Linked DNA regions of Sediminicoccus sp. KRV36. Each later gene encodes a partner of the first gene's protein in a complex. Links are inferred from orthologs where the notes say so. Each region holds a gene or a part of one and is shown in the gene's direction. Other genes may lie near its edges.

What was found.
Region 2: the proteins of LHU95_RS22620 (region 1) and dapF are in contact, whole or in part, in a solved structure (PDB 5YGU), measured with the Escherichia coli proteins. The link is inferred for Sediminicoccus sp. KRV36 from one-to-one orthologs.

What each region holds. Positions count from the first base shown.
Region 1 is NZ_CP085081.1:4,761,567-4,764,852, reverse strand. What follows is about bases 162-3,136. They hold LHU95_RS22620 (RNA pyrophosphohydrolase), read left to right. Parts: upstream 162-1,390; coding sequence 1,391-1,882; downstream 1,883-3,136. Other genes in these bases: LHU95_RS22610 (MoxR family ATPase), read left to right, coding at 2,451-3,136; LHU95_RS22615 (hypothetical protein), read right to left, coding at 1,960-2,292; LHU95_RS22625 (divergent polysaccharide deacetylase family protein), read left to right, coding at 372-1,394; LHU95_RS22630 (S41 family peptidase), read left to right, coding at 162-353. Also shown: more of LHU95_RS22630, read left to right, coding at 1-161; more of LHU95_RS22610, read left to right, coding at 3,137-3,286. UniProt on the Escherichia coli protein: Master regulator of 5'-end-dependent mRNA decay.
Region 2 is NZ_CP085081.1:218,719-221,880, forward strand. The notes cover bases 234-3,084. They hold dapF (diaminopimelate epimerase), read left to right. Parts: upstream 234-1,175; coding sequence 1,176-1,994; downstream 1,995-3,084. Other genes in these bases: LHU95_RS01030 (hypothetical protein), read right to left, coding at 234-1,043; LHU95_RS01040 (MiaB/RimO family radical SAM methylthiotransferase), read left to right, coding at 2,080-3,084. Also shown: rpmI (50S ribosomal protein L35), read right to left, coding at 1-23; more of LHU95_RS01030, read right to left, coding at 204-233; more of LHU95_RS01040, read left to right, coding at 3,085-3,162. UniProt on the Escherichia coli protein: Involved in the succinylase branch of the L-lysine biosynthesis and in the biosynthesis of the pentapeptide incorporated in the peptidoglycan moiety. Catalyzes the stereoinversion of LL-2,6-diaminopimelate (L,L-DAP) to meso-diaminopimelate (meso-DAP).

The sequences.
Region 1 (3,286 bases):
ACACGCCCTCCGGCCGCTCCATCCAGGCGACCGGGATCGAGCCCGATTTCGAGGTGCGCGCGACCCGCCAGGATGCGGAGACGGCCGCCGCCAACCCGACGCGGGAGCGCGAGCGCGAGCAGGATCTGCGCCGCTCGCTCCGCGCCGAGGGTGCCGCCACGCCGGCCCCCCCCACCGTGACCCTGCCGCCGCTGAACCTGCCCAACTCGATCACCAGCCGCGTGCAGAACCAGCCGCCCGAGGGCTGGCCGACACTCGACGCGACCAAGCCCGAGACGGATTTCCAGTTGCAGCAGGGGCTTTCGCTGGTGCGCGCCATCGCGGCCAATCCGCAGCGCCGCGCGCAGCGCTAGGGGAGCCACGCCGCCACCGTGTCCGAAGGGGTTTCGCAACAGGGGCGCGGCTGGTTCTGGCTCGGGGTGTTTTGGCTGGTGGTCCTGGCCGGCCTGGGGGGCGGTGGCGTGACCCTGGCCATCCTGGGGCCACCGCCTGCTGCGCCCATTCACCTCGTCCAGAACGCGGCTGAGCGGCCGGCGGCGGTCGAGACGCCTGCCCCCAGCGTGCCGCCGCTGCGCGGCGTGCCGGAAAACCTGGTGCGGCACCTCGATCCGGCTTTGGTGGAGTATACGGCCATGGGGGCCATGCCCCGCATCGGCCCGGATGGCCGCATGCCCATGCGCGTCTATGCCCGCCCCTTCGACCGGCAGGACCCCCGGCCGCGGGTGGCGCTGATCCTGGGGGGAATTGGCCTGCGCACCAGCCTCTCCGAGGAAGCGATCCGCACCCTGCCACCGCAGATCGGCCTGGCCTTCACGCCCTATGCCCTCAATCCCGCATCGCTCATCGAACAGGCGCGTGACCGTGGCTTCGAGACGCTGCTGGCCCTGCCGATGGAGCCGACCGGCTTCCCGATGAATGATCCCGGCCACCGCGCCCTGCTGACCGGGCTTTCCGCCGGCGAAAACGCGCAGCGGCTGGATTGGCTGCTGGCGCGCTATCCTGGGCATGTGGGTGCCGTCGGCGCGCTCACCTCGATGCGGGGCGAACGCTTTGCGGCCCTGGCCGAGCCCTTCGCGCAGATGCAATTGGCGCTGAACGCCCGCGGCCTGCTCTATTTCGACGCCCGCCCCGGCGCCCCCAATCCGGAGCGCGCCTGGGGCCTGGCCGTCGATGTGGTGGTGGATGAACCCCATACCCGCGGCGAGATGGACCAGCGCCTCGCCTTGCTGGAGCGCCTGGCGCGCGAGCGTGGCGGCGCCCTGGGCTATCTGGGCGAGGTGACGCCAGTGTCCCTGCAGCGCCTGTCCGAATGGTTCGCGCGGCTGGACTCGCGCGGGGTGGTTCTGGCACCCGTCACCGCCATGATGAGACGCCCGGAGATGGCCGCCCGATGAAAGATCCCAGCCTTTGGCCCTATCGGCCCAATGTGGGCGCCGTCCTGTTCAATGCGGCGGGGCTGATCCTCGTTGCCCGCCGGGCCGACATGCCCAATGCCGAGGGCGCGCCGGGCGGCTGGCAATTGCCCCAGGGGGGCATGGACAAGGGCGAGGACGCGGCCGTGGCCGTCTTCCGCGAGCTGGAGGAGGAGATCGGCACGGCGCATGCCGAAATCCTTGCCGAACACCCCGAATGGCTGAATTACGACCTGCCGCCGGAACTGATCGGCAAGGCGCTGGGCGGGAAGTATCGCGGGCAGACCCAGAAATGGTTCGCCCTGCGCTTCCTGGGCACGGATGCCGATATCCGGCTGGACCTTGATCCACACCCCGAATTCGACGCCTGGCGCTGGGCGCGGCTGGCGGAACTGCCCGGGATGGCGGTGCCCTTCAAGCGGGCCATCTATGAGCGGCTGGCGGTGGATTTCGCGCCGTTCGCGGCCTGATCGAAGGGCCAGCCCGCCGATCGTCCGGGCCGGAGCCGCAGCGTGCCTGACCAGCCGGGAGGCTGGTTTTCAGCCCCTCAGAACGCGTCGAACAGCACCTTGCTGGCGAAGCCCAGCCCCAGCAGCGCCAGCCCCATCGAAACGCCAGGCCAGTAGGGCCGCACGCCATATTGCAGCACCAGCGCATTGGCGGCGAGCGAACCCACCAGCCCGGCCAGCGGCTGCCACCAGGCGAATTGCCAGAAGCCGAAGCCCAGCAGCCCCAGCCACATGGCAAAGGCTGAACGGCCGAGCCAGCGGAAGGCGCGGTCCGCCGGCTCGTATTCAGGGCGCAGCCCCGGCGTGGAGCAGCGCGCCTCGATCATGCCGGCGATGGAAAGGGCGACGAGTGATAGAAAGTAGATGTCCATCCGCGCCGCATACAGGCTCGTGCTCCGGGAATGAAGGTCCAGAAAACTAGTTTCCTGGCGGGAGAGCGCGAGAGGGCAGCGCCCTCTCGCAATGTGCCCTTTGCCACGACCCCTGAAAGCGCGAAGATGGCGCCCTGCATTCCAAGAGGCCCGCAAGCGTGAAAAAATTCGCCAGCACCGAACGCTACATCGCGCCCCGCGAGCTGGAGGTGGCGGTGAACGCCGCCATCGCCCTGCAACGCCCCCTCCTGGTCAAGGGCGAACCCGGCACCGGCAAGACCGTGCTGGCGCAGGAGATCGCCCGCAGCATGGGCTATCCGCTGATCGAGTGGCACATCAAATCCACCACCAAGGCGCAGCAGGGGCTTTACGAATACGACGCCGTCTCCCGCCTGCGGGACGGGCAATTGGGCGATGAGCGCGTGCGCGATGTGTCCAACTACATCATTCGCGGCAAGCTCTGGGAGGCTTTCACGAGCGAGACGCCGGTGGTGCTGCTGATCGATGAGGTGGACAAGGCCGATATCGAATTCCCCAACGACCTGCTGCTCGAACTCGACCGCATGCAGTTCCATGTCTACGAGACGAAGGAAACGGTGGTGGCCCGCCAGCGCCCCATCGTCATCATCACGAGCAACAATGAAAAGGAGCTGCCGGACGCCTTCCTGCGCCGCTGCTTCTTCCACTTCATCCGCTTCCCCGACCGCGAGACGATGGAGCGCATCCTGCACAGCCATTACCCCGATCTGCGCGCGGATCTGGCGCGGGAGGCGCTGAACGTCTTCTTCCAGATCCGCGAGGTGGGGGAGCTGAAGAAGAAGCCCGCGACCTCGGAGCTGCTGGACTGGCTGAAGCTGCTGATGATCGAGGACATGCCGCCCGAGGCGCTGCGCTCCAGCGACACCAAGGTCGCCATCCCGCCGCTCTATGGCGCGCTCTTGAAGAACGAGCAGGATGTGCATCTGTTCGAGCGGCTGGCCTTCCTGAGCCGCGC
Region 2 (3,162 bases), 4.5 Mb from region 1 along the record:
GAAGTCGTCTTCATCTTGGACATTCGGGCCCTCCTGTCGGTGGGTTGGGGCTGCCCCTGGCTATCGCACCATGCGACGGAGGCAAGCTTCCTCTCGCCGGGCTGTCCAACGGCCTCGGCAAGGGAGGCGGGTGTGTAGCGGGGCTCCCCGGCTGAGTCCAGGGGCCGTCCGCCCTTTTGCTTCCGCCGCCCGCCGCGGCCGGATCAAGGCGTTGGTGTCGCGTTGCGCTGGGGCTCACCGCGCTGGCCGGCAATGGGCGGCAACCCGGCCGGTGCCGCATCGGCCGCGGGGGTGGGGGTGATTGGCGCCGCCACGGCGGGCGGCGGCGGCGCTGGCTCCGGCGCGGGGGCCTGGACTGGTGCTGGGGCTGGTGCAGTTGCCGGGATCGGTGCGGGCGCCGGTGCCTGGGCCGGCGCCGCCAGGGGTTCGGCGGTCGGCATGGGTGGCAGCGGCGCCGTGGATGGTTCGGTCACGACGCTGGCGGCCGGGCCGGCGATGGGTGCCATGCCGCCCTCGGCGCGCGGCAGCGCTGGCCGGCGCTGACCGCTGCGCGCAGGCGGCTCGGCCTGGGTGGAAATATAGTCCGGCACCACCCGCGCCTGGTTGCCTGTGATGACCAGCACCGCCGTGCCGAGCGGAATCGGCACCTGGTCCCGCTGCGTGACGGAGATCAGCTCGCCATCATTCTTGCGGATGATGTATTCCACCGCGTCGGTATTGGCCGAAGCGCGCTCCGCCGCCGTGCCGACCAGGCTGCCGAGCAGCGCGCCGCCCACGGCGCCCAGGGCGGTGCTGACCGAATTGCCCGCCGCCGCCGCGCCACCGATGGCCCCGCCGGCCGCGCCACCCGCCGTGGCCCCGGTTTCGCCGCCCGCCGCGATGGCGACGCGGCGCGAGCCGACAATGGTGCCCTGCTGGACCGGATTGGCCTGCTGCACCGCGCGGGATGCGTATTCATTGGCCGAATAATTGCTGCCACAGGCGCCGAGGAGCGAGGCGCCGAGCAAGGCAGCGGCCAGGCGTGGGAAGGATGGATGGATCATGCGCCCAGCACATAGGCCCCCCCACCCCTTCGCGCCAAGTCTTTGCATCGCCCGCATGGTGAGCGAGAGGCGCAGACCGGCATCCAGGCTTTGGTGATTTCACCAAAGGCAATCCGACTCTATATGCAGGCGATGCAAGTTCCTTTCCTCAAGATGCATGGGCTGGGCAACGACTTCGTCGTGCTGGATGCGCGGCCCAAGCCGCTCACCCTGCCCGCCGAGACCATCCGCTGGGTGGGGGACCGGCATCGCGGCGTGGGCTTCGACCAGCTCATCACGCTGGAGCCCGCGAGCGACGCCGATGTCTTCTTTCGTTTCCACAATTCCGACGGGAGCGAGGCCGGGGCCTGCGGCAATGGCACGCGCTGCGTGGCATCACTCGTCCTGGCCGAGACGGGGCGCCAGAACATCTCCATTCGCACCATCGCCGGCCTGCTCGGCGCCGAGCGCCTGGCGGATGGCACCGTCCGCGTGGATATGGGCCCGCCACGCCTTGGCTGGCGGGATGTGCCGCTGGCGCGGGAGATGGACACGCTGCACGTCCCTATGCAGGCCGAGGGCGTGGGCGATGCCGCCTGCTGCTCCATGGGCAACCCGCATGCCAATTTCTTCGTGCCCGATCTGGCGGCGCTCGATATCCCCCGCATCGGCCCGCTGCTGGAGCATCACCCCCTCCTGCCGGACCGCGCCAATATCGGCTTCGTGCAGGTCCTGGCGCAGGACCACCTGAATCTGATCGTCTGGGAGCGTGGCGCCGGCTTTACCCTGGCTTGCGGCTCGGGCGCCTGCGCGGCCCTGGTGAATGCGCGGCGCCGCGGCCTGGTGCAGGCGCGCTGCACCGTCACCCTCCCGGGCGGCGATCTCGTCATCGAGCAGCGCGAGGATGGGCACGTGCTGATGAGTGGCCCGGTGGCGACGTCCTTTCGCGGAGTGCTTGACCTTGCCAGCTGATCGCTGGAGCGCCGAAGGGCGCGGAGGCGTGAATCAGCTGGTCAATCAAGCCGCTGATCGCTGGAGCGCCGAAGGGCGCGGAGGCGTGAATCAGCTGGCCAGCCAAGCCCAGGCCATCACCTTCGGCTGCCGCCTCAACATCGCCGAGAGCGAGACGATGCGCGGCCTCGCCGCCCGCGCCGGCTATGCCGATGCGCTCATCATCAACACCTGCGCGGTGACGGGCGAGGCTGAATCCCAGGCGCGGCAGGCCATCCGCCGCGCCGCGCGCGAAAACCCGGGCCGGCCCATCCTGGTGACGGGCTGCGCCGCGCAGATCGCGCCCGAGGCCTGGGCCGCGCTGCCCGGCGTCACGCGTGTCATCGGCAATGGCGTGAAGCTGGATCCCAGCGCCTGGGGGGCGCCCGTGGCGCCGATCCTGCGTGAGGCGCCGATGAGCATCGCTGCCGGTGGTGGCACGCGGGCCTTCCTGGCGGTGCAGCAGGGCTGTGACCATGGCTGCACCTTCTGCATCATCCCGCAGGGGCGTGGCCCGGCGCGCGCCCTGCCCATCGCCGAGGCGGTCATGGCGGCCCGGGCGCTCGCTGCCCACCATGCCGAAATCGTGCTGACGGGCGTGGACCTCGCCAGCCATCCGCAACTGGCGGCGCTGATCCGTGCCGTACTGCGCGAGGTGCCGGAATTGCCGCGCCTGCGCCTCTCCTCCCTCGATCCGGCCGCCTTGGATGACGCCTTCTGGCGCGTCTTCGCCGAGGAGGATCGGCTGATGCCGCATCTGCATCTCTCGGCCCAGCACGGGCATGACCTGATGCTCAAGCGGATGAAGCGCCGCCATTCCCGCGCCGATCTGCTGCAACTTGCCGCCCGCGCCCGCGCTTTACGTCCGGATGCGGCGCTGGGGGCGGATCTCATCGCCGGCTTCCCGACCGAAACGGAGGAGCATTTATGCGCGATGCTGGAACTGGTGGCGGAGGCGCGCTTCGCCTTCCTGCATGTGTTTCCCTATTCGGCGCGGGCAGGCACGCCCGCCGCCCGCATGCCGCAACTGCCCGTGGCGCTGCGGCGCGAGCGCGCGGCGCGGCTGCGCGCCGCTGGCGAGGCCGAACGGGGGCGATTCCTGGCCAGCCGCATCGGTCGCACGGAGGAAAGCCTGATGGAGGCGGATGGC